DNA from 2 places in the Marinitoga sp. 1135 genome. Region 1 is predicted to be linked to the other one. Evidence: riboswitches for the same ligand, from Rfam matches in the RefSeq annotation. Region 1 holds a riboswitch; the other holds the start of a gene.
What was found. Region 1 has a riboswitch for cobalamin ahead of XO10_RS04705 (ABC transporter substrate-binding protein). Riboswitches for the same ligand answer to the same signal wherever they lie in the genome.
Positions count from the first base shown of each region.

Region 1 (15,852 bases):
ATTAATGTTTTCAAAAACAATAAAAGAAAAAGATATTGTTGAAGTTAATGGAATATCTGGAATAATAGATCAAATAGACTTGAATCATACAATACTAAAAACCTTTGATGGAAAACTTATAAGAATTCCAAACAAAACAATCTGGAACAGTTCAATAACAAATTTCTGGCCTGAAGACATACGAAGAAACGAGATAAATATTGGAGTTTCTTATGATACAGACCTGAATAAATTCCTTAATATTATAGATGAATATTTAAATTCTTCCTCTTTAATATATAGAGATGAAAATCATAAACCATGGGTTTTATTTTCTGGATTTAATTCATCATCAATTGACTTTTCTTTAAAATTCTGGCTTAAAAAAGAAGTTTATTTCGAAAATCCAAATAAAATTGCAGCAGAAATACATAAATTACTTAAAGAACATAATATTGAAATCCCATTTACTCAAATAGACGTTAACTTAAAAAACAACGCCAACCTTTAATGATTGGCGTTGTTTTATTATTTATTATTATTTCCAACTATTTAAGTATTCAATTTGTTCAGGAGTTAACTCATCAATTTCAATTCCCATTGTCTTTAATTTTATTTTCGCAATATTTAAATCCACTTCATAAGGAACAGGCCTTACAGAAACTTCTATTTCACCTCTATGTTCTTTAATATATTTTGCACCTTCTAATTGTAAAGAGAAAGATAAGTCCATTATTTCTACTGGATGTCCATCGCCATTTACAAGATTTACAAGTCTCCCCATTCCAAGTAAATACAATTTATTTCCATTTGGCATTGTATATTGAGTTACACCCGGTCTTACCTCTTTCTTTTCTGTATTTATTCTTTCAAGATCTGCAACCTTTACTTCAATATCGAAATGTCCTGCATTAGCTAAAACAACTCCATCTTTCATCATCATAAAGTGTTTTTCAGTTATTACATCAATATCTCCTGTTACAGTAACAAAGAAATCTCCAATTTTTGCTGCTTCATCCATTGGCATTACAGAAAATCCATCCATTACAGCTTCTATTGCCTTTATTGGATCAACTTCTGTTACTATTACCCTTGCTCCTAACCCTTTGGCTCTCATTGCAACACCTTTACCACACCAGCCATATCCAGCTACAACAACATTTTTACCCGCTACTGTAAGATTGGTTGATCTTATTATTCCATCCCATGTTGATTGCCCTGTTCCATACCTATTATCAAAAAGATATTTCATATATGAATCATTTATATCTATTACAGGAACTGGCAATTTCCCATCATTTAAAAGCGCCTTATATCGCTTTATCCCTGTAGTCGTTTCTTCATTAATCCCCCAAATATTCTCAAGCAATTCTGGAAATTTTTCAACTATTCTAATTCCAAGATCTGCACCATCATCTATAACAATATTAGGTTTAATTTCAAGAACTTTATCTATATTTTTCCAATATAATTCTTCATCTGTTGATCTTTTTGCATATACATTTACACCATATGTCTTCAACGCTTCAGCAACATCATCTTGCGTGGACAAAGGATTACTACTTGTAATAGCAACATTTGCACCAAGCTCATGTAAAACAACAGCTGTATATGCTGTTTTTGCCTCTAAATGAATACTCATTGCCACATTAATTCCTTTAAAAGGTTGTTCATCCATATACATTTCTTTTAAAGTATTTAAAACCTTCATGTGCTGTTTAACCCATTCAATCTTCTTTCTTCCTGATTCTACTAAATCCATATTCTTCCCCTCCTGTTTTTCATCTTATCCCTTACTAAAATTATACACTATTTTTACAATAAACAAAAATCTTTTTGTGGTGTTGATTGAGAAAAATAAAAACTCCCTCAAGTAGAAAAATAATATTCACTCAGACGGCAAGAATTTCTAATCCTTGTTCTATAAAAAACACTCCTAAAAAGGTTTCTTCAGGCGGTGAAATTTCTTATAATTGTGAAAAATAAAAACTCTTTCAGACAACTCGAACGCTGATCCTCAAAAACTGCTCATATTCGCGGGGTCGCTTAGATTCTGCATCCCTGCAGAAGCTGCGCTCAAAAAAACATCCTGTTTTTTTGTCCCTCTTCATTCGCAGTTTTTTCGGGCGTTCTTCGAGTCTTCATTCGTTTTTATTTTTCACAATACTTTTGCTGTTCCGGCTCACACAATATTTCCGTTAGGGAAATTTCAAGCCTTCATTCACCTTTTTATTCATGTTTTCTTTTATGTTTTACTTATATAATAAAATCCCCGGTTATAAAAAATAACCGGGGATTTTATTATGGTTGTGGATTTTCAACAACGAATTCTTCAACAAGTTCCTTATAATCATCAAGCCAATATGCATTTGGATTTCTTTTATATACCATAAACTTACCTGCATTATTAGGATCATGTGCCCTTTGATATCTAAAGATAATATGCTCTTTTGTAAGTCCTGCAACTTCAATTTTACCTGTTTCATGAGACATAGCAAATTTAGCTCTCTTAGCAAGTCCAGAAACATTCATAATAGCCTTTAAGAAAATTTGATATCCTTCTTCAACAGGCACTGCAAATGGTTTATTACCAGCAACAGGTCTTCCCTGAAATACATAATATGGTGGAACACCTATAAATGAAAGCTTTTTAAACAATGCTTCCAATGTCTTATAATCAGCATTTACACCTTTAATTAACGGTGTCTGGTTGGCTAAAATTGCTCCTGCTTTTAATAACATATTTACAGCTTTAATTGCTACATCAGTTATTTCATTTGGATGATTAAACTGTGTCATAATATATATCTTCTTTTCATCAGTTGAATATTTTTTAATCATTTCAATTAATTTTGGATCGTCAATAATTCTATGTGGATTAAATGCAACCATCTTTGATCCAATTCTTATAATCTGAACATGTTCAATTTCTCTAATCTGTTTTATAATATTTTCCAGCTTTTCAGTTGCAAGCAATAATGGATCTCCACCTGTTAATAATACATTTGTTATTTCCTTATGTTGTCTTATATATTCAAGGTCTTCACTTACATCTCTAACAACCTCTGCACCAACATTTATAAACAATCTTTTTCTAAAACAGAATCTACAAAAACCTCCACATACATCATTTACCAAAAGCAAAGCTGTATCTCTATATTTATGCTGCAATCCTTTGCTTATGGTATATGACTTCTCATTGGATGCATCTAATCTTCCCCATTCTTCCAATTCACCCATTTGCGGAATTATCAAATTCCTTATAGGATCATTGGGATCCTCCCAATTAATTAATCCAAGATAATAATCATTTGCTCTAAATTTGTATTTTTCAGTTACTTTTTTTAACTGTTCTTTCTCTTCCTGTGATAATTGTTCCACCTGATCAATTTTTACTAAATACTTTACCTTACTCAATTCATCCTCCTCCTTTCGTTCTTTTTGTATAAATATAACTCAATTCTATTATATCAAATTTCACAATTTTTATCAAATTAATATTCAAAAATCACCTGTGGCTTATTTTTGAAAGGATGCTCCACAATAAAACATTCTATATCAAAAATTTCCTTCATTATTTTCCTGGTAATTACTTTTTCAGGCGTTCCTGAATACTTTATTTCACCATTTTTTAAAATATATATTCTATCAGAATACAATGATGCAATATTAATATCGTGGAATATTGCCAGTATTCCTTTATTATTTTCTACAACTTCATTTTTCACCATTCTTATTAATTGCTGGGTAAATCCTGGATCTATTTGAGAAACAAATTCATCAAGTAATAAAATATCGGTCTGTTGAACCAGAGCACGCGTTAACATCACGCGTTGCTTTTCACCACCACTTAAATAATTATATACTCTATTCTTAAAAACATATGTATTTGTTTTTTTCATTGTTTCTTCCATTACTTTGTTATTTTCCTCAACTGATACTAAACCCGCATATGGAATTCTTCCAGAAGAAATAATATCTTCCACTTTAAAATCAAATGATGTAAAGAATTCCTGTGGAACAACAGCAATCTTTTTAAACAATTCTTTTTTGGAATATTCATAAATAGATTTATTTTCAACATATATATTCCCTTTCATTGGTTTTTCTAAACCAGTTAAAAGTTTTAATATAGTTGTTTTCCCTGAACCATTTGGCCCTATTATAGAAACAAATTCACCTTTTTCAAGATACATTTCAGAAATATTCAATTTAAAATGATTGTTATATGAAAAGATAAGATCTTTTATCTTTAAAATACTCATATCTTTCTTCCTCTTTTCATGATAATTATGAATATAGGAGCCCCTACTATAGAAGTAGTTACACCAATTGGAAGCTCTGTAGGTCTAAAAAGGTATCTTGAAAACAAATCGGCAAACCCGAGAAATATTCCTCCATAAATAATAGATCCCAATGTTGAATATCTAATTCCAGGACCTGTTAATTTCCTCACCAGATGTGGAATTATCAAACCTACAAAACCTATAATCCCTGCTTTGGAAACAACAACAGCAACTGCAAAAACATTAATTAAAAGTACTAAAATTTTTATTTTCTCGGGATTAACTCCAGAATAAACCGAAATATCGTCTCCCATTGCTACCACTTCAATTTTTTTATGAAATACAAAATTCACAGTAATTTGTAAAATCAAAAAAAACAATAGAAGATATAAATCTCCCCAGACTATATTTCCTGTACTTCCCATTAGCCAGAAGTTTATATGCAATAAATTTTGCCAGAATAAAACTGTCAATAATGTCGAAACTGAATTAAATGTAAATCCAACAATCACACCACTTAAAATTAAAGATATAACAGGAATTTTTTTCCCTTCTTTTGCTAATAAAAAGGTAATAAATGTTGCTATAATCGCTGAAATAAATGAAAACATCTCTATTCCAAAAGGTAATTCAAGACCATATACACTTTTTAAAGCGGTGTATAATATAGCTCCAAAACTTGCCCCTGAAGAAATACCAATAATAAACGGATCTGCAAGTGGATTTTTTATTATCATTTGAAAATCATTCCCTGCAACGGCAAGTATTGCCCCTATAAGCAATGTTCCTAAAACACGAGGCAATCTTAAATTAAATATTATTCTATTGTACAATGTATTTTCAGATAAATTAAAAAATCCTTTTATTACCTCAACAAATGGAATATTTATAGTTCCAAGTGAAACAAAAAGAATTATAGAAAAAAACACTAAAACAATTCCAGAAATCAGGTAAAAAATCGGGGAAGTTTTCCCCGATTTAATTAATTTCATCTATTTTCACTGAAGAGTTTATTTAGCTCTCCCAATAAGTCTATTAATCCTGTATTTGGTAAAGAAGCCTTATTTCCGTCTATGATAAATACTTTCTTGTTTTTTACAGCTTTTATATCTTTAAATTGTTCAGCATTCATAATTAAATCATATGCTCCTTTATCCCCAGGATAATATGAAGGAACAAGAATTATATCAGGATCTTCCTTAATTACAAATTCCGGACCCACTGCAAACCATCCATTATTTCCTGTATATGGAGCAGTTACATTAATACCACCAGCATATGCAATTAATTCATTTAAATATGCTCCAGTTCCACATGTCCACATCTGTGAAACACTACCATATGCAGAAAGATATATAACTCTTGGTTTCTCTTTCCATGTAAATGTATTTTTGGCTATATTCAACATTCTCTGTCTTAACTTAAATGAATAATCCTGTGCAGTTTTTTCCTTCCCAAGAATTACACCTACAAGAGATAAATCCCTGAACATTTCATTTAAAGTAGTTGGATTTATAACAAAAGCCTTTATTCCAAATTTTTCAAGCTTTGAAACTTCCCCTTCCTGAAATCCCCCGGTTAATAATACAACATCAGGATTTAAAGATACAATTTTTTCAACATTTAGCGGAACCATATTTCCTATTTTCTCAACATCTGTAATATAGGAATCAAAATCAGTAACTCCAACAACTTTATCCTTAGCACCAAGCTTTACAATAAAATCAGAAATAGCTGGTGCAGCTACAACAATCCTTTCTACCTCTTTATCAAATACAACAACCCTTCCAAGATCATCTACAAGTGTCACAGGTTGAAAAGCAAATGCCATAAAAGATAATAACAACAGTGTTGCCAAAAATACCTTCTTCATCTATAATCCCTCCTATATAAAATCTATTTTCCATCTTCTTTTCGCGAGAAGATGGAACAAATCCCTTTAAAGCAGGTCTCCCGGCTTGTGGATCTTCCTACTCCTGGCGCCTTCCCGGAATATAAACAATTCCAGTGGCGTTACTTTGCCAGTTTCGTCCCCACTCACGGTGGCGCGCCCGCAGCGGATTTTCACCGCTTTCCCTTACACTTTAAAGGAATTTTTATTTACTTTTTATTTTTCGAGTATATTATATCATATAATTTCATGAATATAAAGAACCATAAAAAAACCCCGGGAAAATTCCCGGGGGTATAACAGATCAATTTGCAGCTAAACCTTCAAAGTTTAACCAGTTATAATCCTTTTCTAAATCAAGATTGCTATCTAATATTACAAGGCCGTTTTCGCCATCAGATACAACATAATGATCATTAGTTCCATCATTTACCTTTTCCACAAACGTTGTATTTCCCTGAGTATCATAAGAATTTTCTACGTAATTTCCATCACTGTCTGAATCATTGCTTGCACCTATATTTCTTGCATCTGCATCACCAAGTTCTGTTGGATCAGAAACCTTCATAATTATTACACCTTTATTTCCTGCAGATAATATAAGCGTATCTGTGCCATCTAAGGTTATATCTGTAATAAATGCATCATCAAATCTTGAACTTCCTAATTTAGTTAACGTTGCGCTACTGGTATCTCCTTCATATTTCAAAATTATTACACCTTCGGATCCAGCTGCTGCATATATATACGTTTTTGTTGCACCAATTGTTGCTGTTTCAATATCAAAAATACTACCATTACTTAAATTATATCCACTATAATCTGAACTTGTTGTTGGGGCACCAAGATTTGAAATATCATATATTTCAATAGAATCAGTTGTAGAAACTATTAATCTATTATCATCAGTTGTTGCTGAATCAGTTACTATTTTTCCAGAAAGCTGAACTCTGTTTACAAAATCATAATTTCCGCTATTTTCATAAACATTTAATCCTCCACTACCGGAACTTACATAAACAACTGTTGAAACTATAGTTACATTATAAGCTTCTCCTAAAATAGGTAAACTCTTTAATTTAGTAAGATTTCCATTTGAAGTATCAAATTTTAATACATCTACTCCATAACTCCCTTTGGATACAAAAATATTTGTTAATTGTGTAGCTTCAACACTCTTTGCAATTCCATCAAGCTGTATTGATGCTGTTGATTTTGCAGTTGTAAAGGATAATGTTGTTGCGTCTAAAATATTTACTCCATTTTCTGAATCAGCTACAATAATATAATTTTCCAATGTTTTTGTGGCTTTTGCTACAGCCCCATTATCCAATGTATTAATTTTTTCCATAGTATCAATATTTAAGATTAATAATCCATATCTCTTATTTCCAGCAAATAAAGTTCCACCATCGATAAGTATATTACCTACATAATAAATACCGCTATCATATTTTGAATCTTCGCTTAATGTATTTCCATCTAATTTTATAACTCCATTTGTTCCTGCAGCTATATATACATAACCGTCTTTGTAACTAACATCATATGCTTCCATACTTGCATTTGCAACCTCTGAAGGATTTGCTGGATCTGAAATATCTATCTTATATACTCCTCCGCTTCCCGCTGCAACATATGCATAATTTCCGTCAACATATACATTTAATGCACCACTTATTTCATAACTACCAATTTCTGTTGGGCTATTAATATTGCTAATATCTACAATATGCAATCCATCATTTGCAGCAACATATACATAATCTCCAGATTGGTACAATCCTCTTACATCTGAAGAACCTAAAATACTTGAAACGTAAGATAATTCTCCTGCACTATTATCAAAATGCAATATCTGTAATCCTTCTGTTGATGCTGCAACCAGAATATATGCCTTTGTAGATGGACTTGTTACAGTTGTTTCAAGAACATCATATGCAGTACTTCCAAAATAATAAGAATCTGTTTTCTTTGTTAAAGCTGAACTTGATGGTGTATATTCATAAACTGCTACTCCGTTATTTCCATCTGAAACAGCTATATATTCTTTACTATCAAATTCAAATTTAGATAAATTATATACATAACCTTCTGTATTTACTGAATTTGCAACAGTTGCTGGGGTTGAAGCAGAAGTATCAGAAATATCAATTACAAATATTCCTTCATATCCTCCTGCTACAAACAATGTATCCAGACCTGAAGTGGTAAATTCATAGAAATCATCTTTAGAAGGTATCCAATCTTCTCCGCCTTTTCCGTCTGATACCTTTACTCTCCAATAATAGGTTCTACCTCTATCTAATTTATCCACTCCTAAGATTTTAAGAATATTCACCGTTGTCGATGATGAAGTATCACTCTTAAGATTATTTTTATCAACTCCTATGTATACAGTGTATTTTAGCTCATCACCATTTTCATCACTGGCATCTGGGAAAGTTACATTTTCCGTACCAATATTCACATTTTGCGCTTCATCTGAAGGTGTTACATTTGAATCAGCATCTGATGGAAATTCTGGAATTGAATTTTCAACAGGAACACTCTTTTTATAATTTCTTGCAAAGATAATAAAATCTTCTATTCCTATTTTCCCATCTTTAAAAGCCACACTATAAATATTTTCATCAACCCAATCCTTAACAGGTGCAATTTCTGCAGGATATATATCACATTGTGTTGAGTACAATGTATCTCCCTGCTGTGTTCCATAATGTTTTACAAAAATAAGGAAGTCATTTAAATCAACTTTATTATCTCTCTCATCATCACTCGTATCTTCATTATCAAAATCACCTAAAAGAACAGGATTATAAACAACTATATCTCCAGCATATACACTATAACTAATATCTGCATTGTTTAAATCCTTTGCACTTAAATTTGTTATTGTAATCTGTCCTGGAGTCTTTGGAGAATCTCCCTGACCCACTAATTTTAATTCCAACACATCTTCATCTTCAAAATTCATTCCATCTGTTTTTACAAGTGAAATTCTTAATCCATTTGGAATTTCTTTAACTATCATTTGAGGAGCACTTTCACTGCCTATATATTCCACTGTTGCATTTGTTGTATCATCGAATTTTACAATATTATTTGAAGGTAACATAACATCAAATTCCAGAGCAAGAGTATCGGAAACTCCTTTCATGTGAATAGCAACAGTTGCTGGATCACCTGATTTTATTGCAAGGTTATCTGTAACCGATATGCCATCTTCAAATGGATCTGAAGCTTTTGTGATAACGCGTTTACTTTTTTCATCATAAAATGCAGCTTCTGTTTCCAACTTGTCTGTTTCAAGGTTTAGATATTTTCTTTTTAATGTAAATAGCTTTTCACCTTTGGTTATATCTCTTTGAGCTTTAGAAAATAATACAATTGTTTTATTATCCATTGGTTTAATTATAGCTATTGAATTATCTTTATCATATAAAAATGCATCTTCTGGTATTTTTTTATTGATCACTATTTCAATAGCTGAAGCATTTACATTAGAATAAAAATTGTAATTTGATGCCAGAGTTACGCTGACTTCATCGGTATTCAACGATGAAACAGGAATTCTTTTAAAACAACTACTCAACAGGATAATTATCATTATCCCCAACAGGATTACAAATCCTTTCCGTTTAATATTCATAATTTCACCTCCATGTGGTTTATATTCCATCCAATCTGATTATCGTCCTTTTTTTTGAATATCTTTAATGTTATTTTTTATTAATATGATATTATATTAGACTTAAAATTATCTTTTTTGGTTCAATAAAAAAATAACAACGCCTCTTTAAGGCGCTGTTATTGTATTAAAACCTTACCTACATCAGATATATCAATATCCAAATAGTTATCTATTCCCGATGCAAACTTTGTGTTATCTGTAAATCTAAGTTCTGTTTCTCCAGGAGTTCCAATTGCTTTAAAGGTAAGTTGTAATATATCACTATTATTTATACTAAAGGTTCCTCCTAAGGATAAAATAGATATGCTTATTTTTCCATTTGAAATGCTTATAAGTAATCCTTTACCAGTTAATTCTCCTATACCTTTTATATCGTTTTCTGTAATGGATAGTTTAGCCGGATCATATGTAATTTCTATATCACATGCCTGAATATTTTCTATAACCTGCCCGTGTATTATCACATTACCTTTAGACCCTGATTGTATCGTTGTATCTTTAAAATAGAGTTTTGGAACTAATGGTCCTGTATCTTCTTTTATTGTGAATGAATAGGTATCGCTTGATGTTTCTCCACCCTTTCCATCCTTCGCAACTACTTTCCAGTAATATGTTGCTCCAGTTTGAAGATTGGATACACTTAATGATGTATTGGCCAAATTTGTTTTATATGGTGTTGAAAGATTTTGATCTGTTGACAGATATACATCATATCTCAATGAATCTCCATCTGGGTCACTACAACTCCACTGTAAGGTTATATCCGGTTCAATATCTGTTGCATTGTTCTGCGGCGAAAGCAATACAGGCTTATCAGGCGGCGTATTTTGTTGTAAAGCAGTTGTAAATGAATATGTTTTACTTGATGTCTCTCCACCTTTTCCGTCTTTTGCAACTACTTTCCAGTAATATGTTTTACCTGAATCAAGAGTTACTGTATAATCGGTATTTGTATAGTCGCTTTCTTTTGGTGTTGTAAATTGCTGCGAATCTGAGATATATATATCATATTTTAACGTATCTCCATCCGGATCGTTTCCCTGCCATTTTAATGTTACTGTTGTAGGAATATTTTCTGCTTTATCTGCTGGTTCAAGCAACTCTGGTTCTAATGGTGGATTATTTTCATTGGATGATTCTGTTATTGTAAATACCCACAATGGCCCTGAGGTTATATTTCCTTCGCTATCTTTTGCTATTACTTTCCAATAATATGTTCCTGGAACCAAATTTGTAATTTCATAATTTTTAGCAGTTATATTTTTTGCTTTTAATCCAGGCTCCTGTACATTTCCAAAATACAAGTCATAAGTTACGCTGTCTCCATCTGGATCATATGATTCCCATTTCAAAGTAAGTGTCTTTAAACTTAATGTACTTTTATCTGCCGGGTATGGATTATATGGCTTTATTGGAGGTCTATTGTCCGGCATTGTGATTAAGTTTGCATGAATATTTCCGGTATGTTTTCTATCTCCAAGATATATTGGCCATCCTGAATCTTTCAGCTCTATTGAATCGCCATATACTCCATAAATGAACCCATTTAACGTTCCAAAAACTATAACACCATTTTCATCTATATTTGGTGATGATTTTAATTTTAACTGCGTTTCCTCCGTATCCTGATACGTCCACTCTTCAGTAGAGTTTATTACCCTAAAACTTTTTTTACCGCCTAAATATTTATATTCTCCTGTAAGAGTAACATTATATAATTGTTCATTATATAAATCTTTTTCCAGAATATCAGTTATATAGTAATATTTATAAAGATATCCACTTTCGCCTACAAATACTATTGAATTATCTGTATCAACTACTATACTTCCTGTAATTACTTCATCTAATTCTTTTTCAAATATTTTATTTCCATACAAATCATATCCATATATTTTTTTCTCTTTTGTTCCAAAATATATGTTTCCATTTTTATCCATGGATAAATCTGTTGAAATCTGTTGAGCAAAGGATATTTTAAACAATTCTTCTCCTGTATTGCTGGATAATCCATACAGGAATTGTCCAATACCTAAATACAGGTTATTTCCATTAACTAGTATATTTGTAGTTGCATTACCAAATAATTCTTTTTTCCATATTTCGTTGCCAAACGCTCCAAATTTATACAATATACCTGTATCCGTTACTACGAATATTTCTCCATTCACTCCAATAGACACAGGCTTTGATATAGGACCTTCCAACTCTGTTTTTTCATATAACGTGCCATCTGGATTTATTATATATAACTCACCTAATTCATCACCTATAATTATTTGATTAATTGGATTTAACACCACAGGAGCTTTTATAAAGCCTTCTGTATTATATTTCCATATTATATTCCCATAGGTATCCAATGCATATATTGCTCCGTCTGATGTTGAAAAATAAATTGTATTATCTTCAGAAATTGCAGGCGATTGAATTGCACTACCTATATATTTTTTAAATTTTAAATCTGCGGGCTTTAAAATTGTTTTAAAAGAATATATATCGCTTTCTGTTTCAAATTCTCCATCAGAAGCTATAATTTTCCAATAATATCTTTTATTATTTTCAAGTGTAATGTTAAAATATGTAGCTTCGGTTGTACCAATAGCCTGTAATTCTTCATTTTCCTGAGCAAGATATATAGTATATTTCAAAGGATCATCTTCTGGATCTTCGCCTTTCCAGGAGAGTGTTACTTTTATAGGAACCTCTGTTCTTTGATTCTCAGGATAAATTAACACAGGTTTCTCAGGTTGATGATTATTTCTACTATATAGATTTCTATTATGCTCTGAATTTTTTCCGTCTTGACACCATATATTATCTGTAGCCTCTTCTGAGGGAATTATAGATAATGCATATAAATTATTCTGAGAAATTCCCAATAGCAATCCATCATTAAAAGATGAGGATAATATTTCTCCAAATTCATCTTTATTATTTGTAGATTCAAAGTTTTTGTATATTCCGTTTTTCGTAAAAATATATATATTATTTCCATGAATTATTTTGCTCTTATTGTACAAATTAGCAATAGAATAACTTGCTTTAAGTTTTCCGGATTTTGAAATTTTAAATATTTTAGAATTTCCGAAAACATAAACATACTCTCCATCATAAATTCCTTCACCATATATATTATCACTTAAAGTTATTTCCCAATTTTCATCTCCTTCCTGTGTATAACTATATAATTTCTCACCTGTTGCAAAATACAAATTATAATTTTCATCAGAAATAATAGAACCTGTCAATTTATTTGATAAATTAATTTCACAAAGTACCTTGCCAAGTGGTTTTGTAATTATAATTTTCCCACTATTTTCATAATTACCCGAAATCACCATTTTACCATTTTCAATTATCGTTAATGGAGCTATTGGTTCAATTTCATATATTTTATTAAATTTTACTGTATCTCTAGAAAGATCATAAGCTACTATATTACCATTTTTAACTGTAATATAAAGTGTATTTTGACCTGCTGTTAAACCTATAATAGTATCTGATATTTCCAGAGATATTGTTTTTTGAATAATGAATTTACTTAAATCAATTACCTTTATTTCACCATTTTCAGAAGGAATATATAAAATTCCATTATAAATAATACCACCAGGTAAAAGGCCTTCAACTTCTATGATATTATTTTCTGAAGAATCTGTATTTAATTTATATATTTTATCATTTGTTATAACATAAATTTTTTCATCATAGATAAACATATCTTTTATATCTTCTATTTCTTTTTGCCATTCAAGGGAAACGGGCTCTTTTGTTGTTTTTATTTTATACACTTCACTCCAGCTTTTCTCACCATAAGGATCTTCTGACATTACTTTTAGATAATATACCTTATTCTTTTCAAGAGATATATCATAGTATGTATCTTCAAGATTTGTGGCAATTGGAGATAAGTACATTGGATTATTACCCATATAAAGTGAGAATTTCAATTTATCATTATCTTTATCCACTCCATTCCAATTTAATCTGATATTATCCGGAATTATTGAATTGTTTTTTGGATATATAAATTCCGGATTTTCAGGTGTTTGATTTACATCCTGAACTATTATATTTAAAACTCCCAGTGAATTTTCTTTTGTATCCGATACCACTATCTGTTCCTGAATTTGTTTTGTTAAATCTGGATGTTTTACAAAATCATAATCTGGTTTGAATATATACTTACTTCTTTCAATCATTGCACCTTTATTATTTGTTAATATATGGTATTCTATTGGATCGTTTTCTCTATCGTATACAAAATTTTTCAAATCCAATTCAAATTTTTCATTTTCTTTTATCACAAATGTTTTAGCGGGAAAGTCAACAACAGGAGGTGTATTGTCATCTGTTTTGAATGTCCATATATCTGATGTTTCACTTGCACCCATTGAATCAAAAACTACTACTTTCCAATAATATTTTGTATTTAACTTTAAATCTTTTACGGTATATTCTGTTTTTGTAAGATATGTTGCAATCGGTGTTATAAGCGATGTAGATTCATCAAGATAAAGATTGTAATAAACATTATCTCCATCAAAATCCACACTTTTAATCCATTGAAACTTTATTTCATATGGAAAAACTTCTTCTGCACCATCTCTTGGATTTATTAAAAAAGTTTTAGTTGGAGGATTTTTATTGATTTTTTCAATTCTAAATTCAATAATTTTTCTATCTAAATTCCCTTTTTTATCTACTGCTTCAAGTTTCCATGAATATGTTTTATCTTCATCAAGGGATAAATTAATTTCTGTTTCTGTATATTCCTTAATATCTTTTATTACCTTTTTATCAGTATTGGAAAATAAATAAAAATTATAATACAGAAGATCATTATCAGGATCTTCTGCCTTCCAGGAAAATTTAACTTCTTTATCAGTTAAAGATTCGCCATTTTGTGGAGTCATCTCCAATATTTTCGGGGGATTGTTTTTAAATATACATCCCTGAAAGAGAAAAAGCATCAGTAATATAATTATAAGATTTAAAATTTTCTTCATTTCAATTCCTCCAATTTTCTATACTATCTCTAAATTATTATTCTATATTATATATCGATTATCCCGAAGAACTTATAAATCCACATGTAAAAAACAAACAAATATTACATAAATTAAAAAAATGTAAATAATTGATAATAATTGATAATATTTATAGTTAATTAGATCAAAATGAATTCTATACGATTTTTTTATTTATGTAAAAAAATATATAATCTTGTTGTATTAATTAATTCCTTCCGGGAATTAATTAAAAAAAGCGAAGGGGGTATGTATGATGAAAAGATTGTTTTTAGTAACGTTGATAGTTTTGATGATTATCGTCGGTATTTCTAAAGGAATTCTTATAGGATTATCCATGGACAACTTAAGGCTTGAAAGATGGCAAAAAGACAGGGATATATTTGTAAGTGTTGCAAAAAAACTTGGTGCAAAAGTTTTAGTTCAATCAGCAAATGGCGATGATTCTTTGCAATTATCACAAGTAGAAAATATGATAGCTCGAGGTGTAGATGTCTTAGTAGTATTACCTCATAACGGAAAAGTTATGGGAAGTATCGTAAAAGAAGCACATGAAAATGGAATTCCTGTTATTGCATATGACAGACTTCTAATGGATTGTGATGTGGATTATTATGTAACGTTTGATCCTATAAAAGTAGGTGAATATCAAGCAAAATATTTAATTGAAAAAAAACCTGAAGGAAATTATTTCTTATTGGGTGGATCACCTACAGATAATAATGCATACTTATTTAGAAAAGGTCAAATGAAAGTTTTACAACCTTATATTGATAGTGGAAAAATTAAAATTGTTGGTGATCAATGGGCAAAAGACTGGCTACCTCAAGAAGCTTTAAAAATAATCGAAAATGCTCTTACAGCAACTAAAAACAAAATTGATGCTATTGTTGCATCAAATGATAGTACAGCTGGTGGAGCAATTGAAGCATTAAAAGAGCAAGGACTAGCAGGTAAAGTTTTAGTTTC
Region 1 is NZ_LBEZ01000008.1:91,284-107,135, reverse strand. Features, by position in the region: gene XO10_RS04730 (mechanosensitive ion channel family protein) at 1-490, shown strand, start outside; gene XO10_RS04725 (adenosylhomocysteinase) at 518-1,741, opposite strand; gene XO10_RS04720 (KamA family radical SAM protein) at 2,281-3,396, opposite strand; gene XO10_RS04715 (ABC transporter ATP-binding protein) at 3,474-4,244, opposite strand; gene XO10_RS04710 (iron ABC transporter permease) at 4,241-5,194, opposite strand; gene XO10_RS04705 (ABC transporter substrate-binding protein) at 5,254-6,138, opposite strand; cobalamin riboswitch at 6,191-6,367, opposite strand; gene XO10_RS04700 (hypothetical protein) at 6,461-9,808, opposite strand; gene XO10_RS04695 (PQQ-binding-like beta-propeller repeat protein) at 9,967-14,862, opposite strand; gene xylF (D-xylose ABC transporter substrate-binding protein) at 15,140-15,852, shown strand, end outside.

Region 2 (15,852 bases), on a different contig from region 1:
CAAATTCAACTTCAAGATAATCACCATGTATTGAAATAATTTTACCACGTTTTTCTTCATTTTGGAATATTATTTTTATAAAATCTCCATTTCGAATGTTAAGTTTTTTTATCCATTGTTTTGTGAAAGCGGATATTTTATCTCTTTTAAAATATTTTAAATAATATTTATAATATGCATGGGAATTAATTTGCTTTAGAAGTTTCTCAAGATGTAGTTTTTTGTTTTTTTCTTCAATATAACTTGTGGCTATATCTTTTAATTCTTCAGGAATTTTATTATTTACATTTAATCCAACGCCAACTATTATAGCTGAAGGTGTTACACCAGTGAATACAGCTTCGCCAAGAATACCACATATTTTTTTCTCATTTACAAGCAAATCATTTGGCCATTTTATTACTGTTTCTAATTTATATTTATCTTTTAAAATATCGTGTATGGCTAAACTGTATAATCGAACATAGTGCCAGGGATTATAGGGTCTTATATTTGTTGGTTTAAATAATACGGAGAACCATAATCCTCCTCTATCTGCAATCCACTGCCTTTTCATTCTTCCATATCCGCCTGTTTGTTTGTCAGCCCATACTACTGTTTCAGATGGCAAATCCTTCCAATGTTCTTTTAAAAAAATGTTTGTTGAGTTAATAGTATCAAAATGTATAATTTTATCTCCTATAATTTTTGGTCACTGCCTTCCTCTATAGGTTTATATGCATGTTTAGCTTCTGGAAATTTTCCATTTTTTACTTCTGATGAATAATTTTCAATAGCTTCTTTAAATAATTCGAAACCATTTAAGTATTTTTTTAAAAATTTAGGTTCAAATTCGTTGTTTAACCCCAATAAATCATGCCATACCAGAACCTGACCATCACAAAATCTTCCAGAACCTATACCTATTGTGGGTATTGCCAATTCTTCTGAGATTTTTTTTGCAACAGGTTCTGTAACCATTTCCAACACAATTGAAAATGCTCCAGCATCTTCTAAAGCTTTTGCACTGTTTAATAAAACTTCTTCTTCAGTTTGAGTTTTGCCTTTTGAAGTTATACCTATTTGTTTATATGATTGTGGAGTAAAACCTATATGACCCATTACCGGTATCCCGAAATCCACCATTTTTTTTATTAATGGCACAACATTTAATCCACCTTCGAGTTTTATAGCATCAGCACCAGCTTTTAGTAATAAACCAGCATTTTTAATAGCTTCGCTATCGGAAACCTGATAGCTTAAAAATGGCATGTCTCCTATAATAAATGTGTTAGGAGCACCTTTTTTTACAGCTTTGACAAAGATTATCATTTCTTCCATGCCTATTTTTATAGTATCATTATTTCCAAGCATTACATTTGAAGCTGAATCACCAACAAGTATCATATCGACATTTGCGGCTTCAGCGATTTTGGCGGAGAAATAATCATATGCAGTAATCATTACTATTTTCTCCTGCTTTTTTTTCATTTTTAGAAATTTTCTTATGCTCATGTCAATTTTCCTCCTTTATCCTGTATAGCGTATCTATAAAAAAATCATAAATATTTTCATCGTTAAAATAGCTTTTGAATATTTTTTTTTCTTTTTGAATGGTTTTAATATCATTTCTTGCAACAGGGCCAGTTAAAGCTTCTTTTAAACCTACTTTTTTTATATTATTTAATGAATAGATTGCAAGGTCTATTAAATGCTCTATGTTGTTAAGATTCATATCTTTATATAAATCCATGGATAATTTCGCCAGAGCATATGAAAAATTTGAAAGTATAACAGCTGCAAGATGATATTGGATTTTTTTGTTTTGGGGAATAATGATATATTTTCCTTTTAAGTCTGTAACTAATTTTTTTGCATATTCCAATCCCTTTTCATTGCCTTCAATTCCCCAGACTATATTTTGTATTTCTTCACATTTTTTTTCTGAGTTAAATGGAAAGTTAGGGTGCATGGAAAAATGTGGCACAGATTGTATAAAAGAAGAGTCCAATACTCCACTACAATGACCAATTGCGAGAACATTTTCGAGGTTATTATTTTTTAATTTATTCCATATTTTTTCAATAATATCATCGGGTGTTGTAATTATTATAATGCCATCAAATCTGTAATTTGATATATCAATATTCTTCCCTATTAATATTATATCAGAATATTTTTTTATTAAGCAATTATATAAAGTTTTTCCCACTTTTCCAGGTCCAATTATATAAATTTTCATGTATAAAAAACCTCCGCAAAGTTAAATATATTTAGTATAACGAATATTTCATAATGCATATTTTTTATGATATAATATTTATACGGGATTTATTTTGGATTTGCTGTTTATGATGATATAATCTAAATTTACTTATATTATAACATAAATTGAAAGGGAGTTATTATGAAGAGCAAGTTATTTATAATCTTTTTTTTGATAGTAGCTGTGCAATTTTATGCAGTGTTAAAGGTTGGGATTTCACTTACAGAGCCATATGCATATATGGAAGAAGTAGAAGATGGGTATATTTTAAAAGGAATTGATGTAGAAATTGTAAAAATGATATCTCAAGAGCTGCATGAAAATGTAGAAATTTATATTTTTTCGTTTCCATATCTGGTCGACAATGCGCTAAATGAAGGAAATGTGGATATGATAATAGGCGGAATACATATTACTCCCGAAAGACGAAAAAAATATTATTTTTCAATACCGTATTTAACTACAGGGTTGGTTTTAATAAAATTAAAAGATAATAAGAAAAAAATAACAAGTTTTGATAATATAGCTATTGGCGCAAAAAAAGATTCAACGGGGTATAAAAAAACGCTTGAATTAATTAATAGCGGCAAAATAGTACATTTACATGTATATTCTTCAAATGAAGAGTGTCTTGAAGGGGTTTTAGATGGAAATGTAGATGCTGCTTTCTTTGATCTGGTAAATGCTTTATATTTTTCAAAAAAATATCCTGTAGAAATTGTTGGAGAGCCATTTGAAAAATCAGATGTTGGTATTGCAACAAAAGATAAGATTTTACTGGAAAAGATAAATTATATAATTTTGAAGAATAAACAGAAAATAAATATTATACTGAAAAAATATGGAAAATAATAAAATAAAATTAGAACAATGGTTTAGAAGAAACACAAGAAAAAAGTTAATAGCTGCAACCACTGCCATATATTTAATAATGGCAATCTTTTTTGCTTTAAATACATATTTTTATATGAACAATGAAGTTGAAATCCAGTACAATAGGATATTAAAGATTATTGATACTCAAAAGAAGAGAATTATTACGAATATGGAAGTTATTGCAAATGTTTATTCTTTATCTGTTGATGCTGAAAAGATCCTAAAAAATGTTGTTAATAGCAACTCTGTTATCTCATGTATAGGAGACTATAAGCCGTCGTTAAAAACATTTACCTTTGTATATCCAGAAAAAGCCGGGTTTCAACAATTTGATATTGATAAACATATAGATGAATTGAAAAAAACAGAGTTTAAAGTTATTGTTGACAATGAAAATATATGTTATTTATTTCCGTACTTTTATGATTTTTACGGAGAAAGTCGTTTTTTCGAAGGGATTTTAGTTGTTAAATTAGATGTCAAAGCGGTAATTGATGAATTAAAGGTTTTTCTTGCAAAAAATGAGAAAATTTCTTTGACTAAAGAAAATAAGCCGTTTGCAATTTTTAAAACATTTGAACTTTATGGAAGAAAGGTTTATTTAATAATAGATTATAGTAAATATATATATAACTTCTTTTTAGTAACATTATTAAGTATGATTGTTGTTGTATTAATATCAATAATTATGAGAAAATTGGAAATAAAGCATTTAAATAATCAGATTATCAGGCCTATTAAATCATTGACAGAACATATGAGAAATGAATTACTGGAAGAGTTTGATCAGAATTTTGAAATAGAAGAATTTGAATCTCTGAAAAATTCATTTAATTCACTGATTAAACGAATTTATGCGCATAAATTGGAATTAGAAGGTTATTTGCAGGAAACTACGGCAATGAATGAAGAATTAAGTGATTTAAATAAGCGATTAGAGACGTATTTTGAAAAATTAGAAGAGTTAATAACGGTAATTGCCCGTCTTAGTCTTTCCGATATGGATGAAAAGGTCTTTTTTGACAAATTACTTGAAAGTGCTATAAAAATAGTTCCTGAAGCCGATTATGGAAGTATTTTTCTGTTTAATAAAGATAAAAATATATGGAAGATTATCAGTGCAATTGGGCATGATGAAAAACGGCTGAAACATGTTGTGTTTGATAATAAAACATTTATATATGCGAAACAGGTATCTGTTGTTGAAAATATTGTTGAAAAAAATAAAGGATTGCTTGATGATACAAAACTTCAGGAATTAGCCGATGCAACAAAACCAATTTCAAAATCGTTATTAGCGCCTTTAAAGATAAACAATTATGTTATTGGGCAAATTGCTCTGGATATAAGTGTAAAAAATGGCAGAAAGACTTTTTCAAATGAATCTATGAGACTTGTAGAGGCTCTTTCGCATCTTGCTTCTGCATTTGTTAGATTAAAGCAAATTTCAAAAGAAGAAGGAAGGTTCCATAAAAATGTTGTATTAACTCTTGTAAAAGCTCTTGAGTATTATGATAAATATACAAAAGGTCATTCAGAAAGAGTTGCATATTATGCAACAGAATTTGCAGAATATCTTAAACTGGATAAAGATATGATAAGAAAGGTTTATTGGTCCAGTTTATTGCATGATATAGGAAAATTCTTTATTCCCCAAACAGTTTTAAATAAGGAGACAAGATTAACAGATGAAGAATATGAAATAGTAAAAACACATTCCACTAAAAGTTATGAATTGCTTAAACAAAGTGGTTATATGGATGAATATGCAATTATTGCAAAGTATCATCATGAAAGATGGGATGGCAGAGGATATCCAGAAGGATTAAAAGGCGAAGAAATACCATTTATTTCAAGAATAATATCTCTTGCTGATAGTTTTGATGCAATGACAACAGACAGACCTTACAAAAAGGCACTTTCATTTGAAGAAAGCATAAAGGAAATTGAAAAAAATGCCGGAACACAATTTGATCCTGATTTAGCAATGAAATTTGTAGCTTTCTTAAAAGAAGAAAGTTGGAGGAAAAATTACAATGATAAGAAATAATCCTTTGTCAGGAATTTATACAGAACCTTTTGAAAGAATGAGAAAATTTGAGTATATAATTCCTTTAATATATTTTTTACTTTTGATAATAGGAGTTTTTGCAGTAAGAACAGCTACATATGGAGAGTATATAGAAGATAATTATTATAAACAAATAATATTTTCAACGTTAGGAATAATAGTATTTTTTACCGCATATTTTTTAAAAGAAAGTTTTTTAAAAAGAATTATCGGCTATTTATATTCTTTTACTATTTTTCTTTTAATATATGTTTTGGTATTTGAACGAGCACGCTATGGTGCAAGACGATGGATAAGAGTTGGTCCTGTTGGAATACAGCCCTCTCATTTGTTTTTGATCTTTACACTTATTATTTTTGCAAAATACCTTGCAGAAAAAAACAAAAAAGCATATTATATATTATCTCTAACAACGTTGTTAGGGCTTGGATTAATCTTTAAACAGCCGGATCTGGGTATGACGTTATTTACATTTGGTTTATGGTTTATGTTAACCTATGTTTCTGGTGAACATGAAAAAACATGGAAAACTTCAATGTTTTTAATGTTATTTTCCTCACCTTTTGCCTTTTATTTTATGAAAGATTATCAAAAAGCCAGAATTATAGGTTTTTTATTTCCTGAAAAAAATGCCGCTGGAGTTGCATATAATACTTTACAGGCAATGAGAGCAATAGGTTCTGGTGGTTTTTTTGGAAAAGGATATTTAAATGGTTTTATGAATCTTTCTGATTTTGTACCGGAAGACCATAATGATTTTATTATTTCTGTAATAGGTGAAGAATTTGGATTTTTGGGAATAACTGTAATCATATTGCTTTATGGAATATTAATTTATAGAATGTATATTTATGCACAAAAAACTTCCAGAAGATTCTGGAAATACATATATTTTGGAACAAGTTTGATTATATTTTTTCATGTCTTTGAAAATATAGGGATGAATTTGGGAATAATGCCGGTTACAGGAGTTCCGTTGCCTTTGATTTCATATGGAGGGAGTCAGATAATTATTTTTTCATTTTTGCTGGGTTTGGTAACTAAAGGTATTGCAACAACAGAATCATATGCAGAAGAAAATTATATAGATGATGAAACGAATTTTAAAGGAGAAATGAATTAATATGATAAAGGTTTATGTTATTGGAAAACCAAAGACGAAATTTATAAAAACAGGTCTTGAACAATATTTGAAATGGACTTCTAAATATGATAGAGTGGAATTAATTACTTTGCCATTATCAGATGATTTAAATAAAATATCAGCAGAAGAGTATAAAAAAAAGGACATGGAGAGGATTTTAAAATATTTTACAGGAGATGTTTTCAGGGTTGTTCTTGATGAAAGAGGAAAGGAATTATCCTCAATAGATTTTGCAAAAAAAATAGATACATGGAGAATAGGTAAAAAAAACATATCTTTTTTTATTGGAGGACCGTTGGGACATCATGAATATATAAGAAACAATGCAGATTTTTTGCTTTCTATGTCTAAGATGACCTTTACGCATGAAATGATACTGCTATTTTTACTGGAACAAATATATAGAGCATTTAAAATAAATAATAACGAAAAATATCATTATTAAGAAGGTGAAAGTGTGCATCAGAGAATATTTAAGAGGATGAAAACATATGAAGATGTATATAAATTTTTAAGTTCTATGGATAATATATCTGAAAATGCATTAATTCCAGTGAGAAAGGTATTAGATGAAGAAAGCAATGAGGAATTTATTTTATTCGAGGAAAATGATAAAATAAATTATATAAAATTCTATCATATGGGAAGTTGCGAATTATGTTTTGAAAAATACTCTTCAGAGGATATTTCAAAGAAAGAATTATGGGCTGAAAATCCACCTACTTTTATGGACAAAGAATTAAAATTGGAGATAATATTTGAAGTTTCAAGTAAAAAATAACCCTGAAAATCAAATTTCAGGGTTATTTTTTATGTGTTAATTTAATAAAGAAAAAATCTTTGTAAATATTACCATTCCCAGTAATGCAAATGGATATGTTGCCCCATATCCAGAAGCAACCTCTTCAGATTCATTTGCATCAATTGCGGCACCAAGTCCTGGAGTACTTGTCATTCCTCCACAAATAGCGCCAGATAAAATTATCCAGTTAAGTTTAAAAATATATCTTCCTATAATATAACCTATTAGAATAGAAAAAAAAGCAATAATTAGTGCGAAAAACATTAAAATAAGCGTTTTTTCGTTAAGATTATTAAAGGTGTTATATCCAGATTTCAATCCAACAGATGACAAAAACATAAGCAATCCTAATTCTTGAATACTTTTTAAGATTTTTTTGTTCATTTTAAAATTAATAGGTCCAACTTTACCTAATGAACCTAAAAATAAAGCCGAAATCAATATTCCACCGGTCATGCCAAGTGAAAATTGTATAATTCCAAGATTGATATTTATCTTACCTAATAGAATACCTACAATTATTACAAAAGAAAATGCCATGAAGTCAAAATTGTTAATTTTATCTTCTTCAAAAGTTATTTCAGATGCCAGTTTTTCTTTTTCTTTTGAAATATCTATTTTAAATATTACAGGAATTAAGTACATAGAAAGAATTACCGCAAGAACACCAGGGATATATCCAACAGAATATCCAAAGGTTATTTCATCCTGGAAATCAGGAACAGTTTCAAGTGCTGTTGCAAGTCCTGGGGAACTGGTAAGGGCACCAGAATATACTCCAATAAAATTATAAATATTATATCCTGATATTTTTCCAAAAAAATAGGATAGAATGAAACCAGAAAGAGTTATAACAAATGCCATGGCTATAAATCTACTTCCAAATTTTTTTATGATAAATTTAATATCTCTGGAAGCTATTAATCCAACAGCTGAAATAAATAAAATCAAAGAAAAAAGAAAAAATTGGTGAAATGAAGCCTTTAATAATTGGATTGAAGAAAGATTATTATCTTTTAAAAGGAGGGTGGTAGCCAACCACCCCAAAAATAATCCGCTAAAAAGGGTTCCCGAACTCCCTAATTTAAATCTACCTATTTTAAACTTACCTATAAAGATACCTAAAAAAATTGATGAAAATAAAAGAAAATATGGATTTGAAAGCAACTTCTTCAACTCCTTTGTTATAATAATATAGTTATTTATATCATATCAAAATTTATTATCTTTATATTTACTTTTCTTATAAAAGATCTGGTATATTTTTAACCACATTTATTCCCATTTCAAGAAGTTGCTTTTCTTTATATTCAATACTACCTTCATAACCTTCTACAATAGCTCCGGCATGTCCCATTCTTTTTCCTTTTGGAGCTGTTCTTCCAGCAAAAAATACCTTTATATTCCCTTTATAACCTTTTTTAAGAGCATTTTTGATACCTGTAACTTCATCATTCCCCCCAACTTCACCTATTATAACAGCCTCTTTTATATTATTTTCAATTAAATAGTCAAAAGCTTCTTCAACAGATGTTCCGATAATTGGATCACCACCCAGACCAATTCCGATTTTTATGCCTTTTGAATATAAAGAAAGATAATTTGATATTTCATACATTAAAGTTCCGCTTCTTGATATTACAGCAATTTCTCCAGGCTTAAAAGCTTTTTCAGGCATAATCCCGATTTTTGAAATTCCAGGTAATATTACGCCAGGACAATTAGGTCCTATTACCCTTACATTATTATCCTTTGCAATATGATATACATCCAGCATATCCTGTTGAGGAATATGTTCTGTGATAATTATAATTTTTTTTATGCCAGCATTAATAGCTTCAAAAATAGCATCTTTTGCAAATGGAGCAGGTACAAATACAACAGATGTATCTGCATTATATTTTTCTACAGCATCTTTCATATTGGTTAATACAGGAATATTATATAAATCCTTTATTTTATTGTTTTTTGAAACACCACATACAATATTTGTTCCATAATCGAGCATCTTCTTTGTATGCAATCGTCCAGATTTTCCGGTAATACCCTGGACACAAACTCTTTCATTTCCGTAAATCATTTATACTCACCCACTTTCACTGCATCAAGAATCATGGAATACATATCTTCATAATAATTTAAATTGTGTTTTTTTAGAATTTCCTTTGCTTCGTTTTCATTTGTTCCCGTTAATCTTATAAATAATTGTATATCAGGATTTTCCTTATTAAATTCAACGAGTCCTCTGGCTATTTCATCGCATTTTGTAATTCCACCAAAAATATTTAGAATTACTTTTTTTATTCCAGAATTCTTTAATAAATTTAAAGCTTCAAGAGTAATATCCTTTTCAGCTCCTCCACCAAGATCAAGAAAATCTGCTGGTTCTCCACCATGTAATTTAACAGCATCCATTGTAGCCATAACTATTCCTGCGCCACAGCCGATAATTCCAATATCTCCTTCAAGTTTTACAAAGTGAAAAGGATACTTTTCATCAACAAATTCCTCTGCCCAGGTTTGTCTGAATATAGCGTTATCATCAAGATGCATTACAGCATCAAGAGCGATTATTTCTCCTCCTTCTGATTCGATTAATGGATTTATTTCAAGAAGGGTTAAATCCTTTTCTCTAAATAATTTTCTTAAATTAGGCAATATTTTCTGGATTTTTTCCGGAATTACTTCATGAAATTTTTCAAAATTTGTTTTTATAATTGAATCTTTGTTTTCTTCTATATCAATACCACCACTTTCGGAAAATAGTATACTTATTTCTTTTTCTTCTCTATTAAGTAGTAGAGATATATAGTATTCTTTTTTTATGGGAATCATTTCTTCAGCGAGAACCCCATAAGGTTTTTCGCCTTTTATTTCTTTTTTTAGCAGATATTTTGCTTTTTCAGAAAATTCTTCTTCTGTATGTGCAAATAATACACCGCCTGCTTTCATTCTTCCGCCCACTAACACCTGAGACTTTAATACTGCAGGCAGGAATGTTACTTTAATGTCTTTTTCAGAAGTAATTAGATACGATTGAGGCACTTTTATTCCATAATCTTGCAAAAAACCCTTACCAATAAATTCATGTACTTTCACTTAAATCCCTCCTATAAAATAAAAATTCCATCCTAATCTCCCGCGAGATCAGGATCGCTCTGGAATTAAAGGCAGGTCTCCCGACTTCCGGATCATCCTACTCCCAACGCCTTCCCAGGACAATTCCCAGTGGCCTTTTGTTGGTTTCGTACCCGGTTACGGTGGCGGGGCCGTGATGGATTCTCACCATCTTCCCTTTTAAGATTTCTCACCTTTAATTCCGGAGGTATTTACTTTTTTAATTTTCTATATGATTCTACCATATTAGATCTTTACATACAAACCTGAAAAGATAGTATATATTTTCTAATTTTGTAGAATTATGCCTGATAAAATTTTAAAATCTAATTAAAACTAAGAATTTTTATTTTTTTTTAATATCTTTTAAAACTTGAATCAATAATGGAATTATAGTAAAATTATAATTTAAGGATATTAAATACAAATTTTCAGGGAGGTGTTTATATGAAAAAGGTAACTCTTATACTTGTTTTATTAAGCATTGCTTTTCTTTTTGTAGGGTGTGTAGATCTTTTACAACAGGATAATTCAGACGTATTCCAAAGTTACTTTGATGATTTGAAAAACATTACAGAAAATTCTTCTATAACCGTATTAGAAAAGTACTTTTACAATGTTAATGTTACAGGAATGACAGATTTTGACGAAGATGCATGGGAGTGGGCTATAGAAGAGCTTATTTATCATTGTCCAATTTATGATGGTAGTACAGGAAAAGTTACAGGAAAGATTGAAAATCTTGAGATAACAAATGAAAAAGAATCAGAACCACCGGCTGATTTAAAAAATATCTGTCCTGATGTAGAAAAGGTATTAACAGCAGATTTATCTTTTGATCTCACTGCAGTAGGTGAAACAACATCAAAACATTATGATATTACAAGAAGCGCTTATTATATAAAAGACAGATGGTATATAGGAGTTGTGTATTATGAAAAAGAAGAGGATAAAGTAGTAATATATCCTGATTGGGAAGCATGGGAATATTGGGGAATGTTTTTAGGAGAATTTGATGAATAAATTTTTATTGATTAAATAATAATAAAAAAACAAAAGCCCCGACAATCGGGGCTTTTACGAAACCATATATGTATATGGAATCGGGGGATGGGGATTTCAAAATTATTATATCTTAGATATATTAATTAACAGTTACAAGAAACTGATAAATTTAAATCTTTTTTTACATTTTGAGAAAATATTTTCATTGCATCATGTTTTTTAAAGTTGTTTTTATTTCTTCTATAATCTTTTCTGACTGAGACTTTATTTCCGGGTTATCTGTTTTTTCCACAATTCCTTCAAAAGCTTTTAAAAGCTTTTCAAGCTCTGGTTGAATTACATCTTTTGGTTGTGATTGAATATATTGCTTGATATAGTTGTAATATGAATAATTATAATCAAATGCAATTTCGGGATCTTCTGGATTAAGCTGATATAATTCTACAAGTGTATTCATATCTTTGTTTTTCATATAAATTTCTTTTAAAATAATGAAATTTCTGTTATTGAGTTCTCTGGAATAATCTTCTTTTTCTTTTATATCTTCTTTTAATTCTGTATTTGTTTTGTTTATTAAGTAAGGATACATTATTTTTATGTAGTATAAATTTTCAAGGTTTGTTTTAAGCTGATCTTTTTCTTTCTTTTCAGGTGAGTCCTTTAATTTAGAGATTTCCTCTTCTATTTTATTTAATTCTTCGTCTAAAGCTTTTTCATCAAGGTTTTTGTATTTGTTATCGAGAACTAATAAGGATTTTTCAAGTTCTATAATTTCAGGGATTTGTTCTTTTATTTTTTTTGCTAAAGTAACATAACTGAGTTTCCATTCTTCTGGTACATCCTGATCTGTTTTTATTGCGTCGAATAATTTTTTTTCTATATCCATTAAATCGTCAATTGTTTTAGCTTTTTGGATTCTATCCTCATAGATTAGAGGTTTATAAACTATCGCAAAATCAAATTGTTTTGAATAGTCCATATACCATTTGTATAATTTCTCGTTTTTTAAGTCGGATTTAATTTTTTCCACAATTTCTGAATTGTTTTCCATATCTTCTGGAGAATTATAAATCTTTTTATCTTTAACCTTTATTAAATGATAACCATAATCTGTTTTTACAGGACCTACAATACTACCGATTTTCGCATTCCAGGCTGCTAAGAAATAAGGTTCAACAACCTGTTTTTTTGTAACCCAGTTAATTTCTCCACCGTTAACAGCAGAATTTTTATCAATAGAGTACTTTTTTGCAGCATCTTCAAATGAAATTTTACCGCTTTTTATTTTGTTTAATATTTTATTTGCGGTAGCTTCATCTGTAACGAGAATATGTTGTGTAAGTACTTTATCATTATCTTCTTTTAATTTTTCAAAGTTTTTTTCTATATATTCATTAACTTCATTTTCTGTAACTGTTCCTATTTTTGAGTCAATATATTTATAGTAATATGAAGCTAATAAATTGTTTTTTATATAATCTTTGAAACTATCTTCAGAGCCAAAGTAAGAAATAATCTGTTTTTTTGTATCTTCATTTGATAAGTATTGTGAAGCGAGTTCTTCAACTTTTCTGTCTATTTCTTCCATATTGGGTTTATAATTGTTTTCGTTTGCGTAGTATTCAAGAATTTTATAACTTAAAGCTGTTTTTATTGTAGAAACCATGTAAAAAGGTTCTTTCATAGGATCAAATTGCTGACCGTTTTGTTGCATTTGTTGAAGGGAATTTAAATATTCAATTTTAAAAGCCTTTTCTGTAAGATAATAATTACTTAAAATCTTTCCGTCTTTCATTAAATAACCAACAATTTCTTCAGAAAAACCTGCTAATACAAATACTACTAATGACAATAAAACTAATACCTTTTTCATTGGACACCTCCGACTAAATTTCTATTTTTGGCTTAAACTCATTTGTTTTTGCCTTTGAGATAGGAACTACATTTAGCAATCCTTCATTAAAGCTCATTTTCAGGTCTTTTTCAAGGCCAAGTTTTTTGAGTTTTTGAGCATGTAAAGAATACTGGAATATTCTGGTATGTGGAATGTTAGCCATATTTAATGCTATATATGCTTCATCGTTGAAATAGCATATATCCTGTTTTGATAATATAGATAAAAATCTACCTGCTGTAAATACATCTTCAAGAGAAACATATCCATCTGTTCCAGAACATACAATTCCAATATCATCAATTTTTTTACTTAAAACATATTGAATAGCTGATTTAAGATTAATTAAAGACAATGAAATGGTAATTCCCATATCGTTTGCTTTTAAAAAAGCTTTTGAGCCATTTGTAGTACATAAAATAACCTTTTTATCCTTTACCTGATTAGCATTTCTTAAAATTTCTGTTGGAGAATTTGAAAAGTCAAAGCCTGTAATTTTTAATCCGCCTCTTTCTCCAACTAATACTACATTATTATCCATATTTTTTATTTGTATTGCTGTATCAGGATCATCGGTTATTGAAACGCTTTCTGCTCCAACAGAAATAAGAGTGGCCATTGTAGTTGATGCTCTTAAAGTATCAACCACAAAATAATATTTATGATTTTCCAATTTTACATCTGGTAGAAAATAAGCATATAATCTCATATTTCTTCCTCCACTGTTTTTGGATGTATAATTCTTTCAATATCAAGATGCCATGTTTCGTTGAGATTTATTAATCTATATCTATTATTTTCAAATTCTATAGTTGTTACTGACGCATTATCGAGCATAAAATTTCTATGCTGGTTTAAAGGAAGATTTAATACCCAACAAATTAAGCTTCTGATCAGAAGTGCATGTGAAACAATTACAACATTTTCATTATAGGTATTATTAACAATTTCTTTTAAGGCTTTTACTCCTCTTGCCTGAACTTCTGCCATAGATTCAACGCCCTTAATATATGCCCACGGATCATTTCCCCATAATTTAAATTCTTCCGGGAAATTTTCTTTTACTTCATCAATATGATATCCATTCCACAATTCAACGTGAGCTTCTTTTAAACCTTCATGAATTATAGGTTTTTTATTTATATTTTTAGATATTTCAAGAGCAGTATTATAAGCTCGAGATAAAGGTGAAGCATAAACCTTTGAATATTTCTCACGTTTAAATCTTTTTCCAAGGTTTCTTGCCTGTTCTTTGCCTATATCGTTTAATTCTATATCCACAGTGCCCTGCCATTTTCTTTTTAGATTCCAATCTGTCATTCCATGCCTTATAAGAAATATTTTCAAAATTTATCACTCCAATATTATTTTATCACATTTCCAATATTTTATTATACATATCTTTAATCTTGTTGTAATTATATTCACCCGGTGTGTTTTTTACATGTGATGAATTTAAAACTTCATTTATAAATAAATCAAGTTCATCGTCTTTATATTCAAATTTAAAGTTATAAATACCAAGTTCTTTTAAGAAGGTTGTGAACTCATCAATTGAACCAAATATATCTTCAATTATTTTTACTTTTTCCGGTTCTGCTTTTTTTACTTCTTCAAGTACAAATGGAAGGAATATAGCTGTAGCCTGTCCATGCCTTATTCCTTTGTGAATGGTAATTCTATATCCAAGAGAATGTGGTAATATTGTTCCAGTTTGGGCTATAACTATTCCAGCTAATGTTGAAGCTAAAGCCAGTTTTTCTCTATATTCAACGTTTTCAAGATCATTTAATACTTTTGGAAGATATTCTTTTATTAATGAGATAGATTCTTTTGCAAGGATATCAGACATAAATGTAGCCTTTTTTGAAAGAACACCTTCAATGGAATGTGAAAGCGCATCAACAGCAGTGGTAAGAGTTAACTCCCTGCTCATTTTTGTCATGTATTTAGGATCTAAGTAAGAAACATCAGGGAATATTAGAACATCTTTAAAACCGGATTTTCTTCCGTTTGGTTTTGTTAAAACAGCGTATTCTGTAACTTCGCTTCCCGTTCCTGCAGTTGTTGGAACTGTTATAATTGGTACTGAAACTTCATATTTTGAAGAATCAAATAAATCATCTGGTGTTAACTCTGGATTCGCAATTAAGACAGAAATAGCCTTACCTGCATCCATAGGGCTTCCACCGCCTATGGCAATAACAAAATCACAATTTTCCTTTATACCGAGTTCTTTTCCTTTTATAACCATATCATATGTGGGATTTTCACCTATTTCATCATAATGCACATATGGGATTTTAAATTCATTAAGAACAGAAATCACATCATCAAGTGCTCCTGTAAGTTTTGCAGAATGTTTTCCTGTAACAATAAGAGCCTTTTCTCCTAAAATCATTTCATCTTTATGTTTAGAAATAATATCTTTTCCGTAATACAATTTTGTAGGCATATGGTATAGCATCTCAATCACCCCTTTTTTAAAATCTTCTTATCTATTATTATAATAAAAAAAAGAGGAAATAGCAAATTGCAATTTTAAAATAGAAAAATTGAAATTATCTTTTTTACTATAAGATGAAATTTTGATTTAATAAGATTTTTAGAATATCAGCATATTTAAGTTCAATATTGTTTAATAAAAATTTACTGCCATTATGAAATTCTATATTGCTGTGTTCCAAAAGCTCTTTAT
Region 2 is NZ_LBEZ01000009.1:50,712-66,563, reverse strand. Features, by position in the region: gene XO10_RS05390 (biotin--[acetyl-CoA-carboxylase] ligase) at 1-667, opposite strand, end outside; gene panB (3-methyl-2-oxobutanoate hydroxymethyltransferase) at 679-1,494, opposite strand; gene XO10_RS05380 (DUF2520 domain-containing protein) at 1,496-2,221, opposite strand; gene XO10_RS05375 (ABC transporter substrate-binding protein) at 2,387-3,097, shown strand; gene XO10_RS05370 (HD domain-containing phosphohydrolase) at 3,087-5,171, shown strand; gene XO10_RS05365 (FtsW/RodA/SpoVE family cell cycle protein) at 5,158-6,315, shown strand; gene XO10_RS05360 (23S rRNA (pseudouridine(1915)-N(3))-methyltransferase RlmH) at 6,317-6,781, shown strand; gene XO10_RS05355 (hypothetical protein) at 6,794-7,117, shown strand; gene XO10_RS05350 (hypothetical protein) at 7,154-8,305, opposite strand; gene XO10_RS05345 (CoA-binding protein) at 8,382-9,218, opposite strand; gene XO10_RS10785 (ATP-grasp domain-containing protein) at 9,215-10,237, opposite strand; cobalamin riboswitch at 10,290-10,468, opposite strand; gene XO10_RS05335 (hypothetical protein) at 10,703-11,278, shown strand; gene XO10_RS05330 (peptidylprolyl isomerase) at 11,463-13,133, opposite strand; gene XO10_RS05325 (2-phosphosulfolactate phosphatase) at 13,147-13,863, opposite strand; gene XO10_RS05320 (histidine phosphatase family protein) at 13,860-14,501, opposite strand; gene XO10_RS05315 (iron-containing alcohol dehydrogenase family protein) at 14,527-15,621, opposite strand; gene XO10_RS05310 (elongator complex protein 3) at 15,728-15,852, opposite strand, start outside.
Region 2: it holds a riboswitch for cobalamin, as region 1 does, so the genes downstream of both, XO10_RS10785 (ATP-grasp domain-containing protein) here and XO10_RS04705 (ABC transporter substrate-binding protein) in region 1, are expected to answer to the same signal.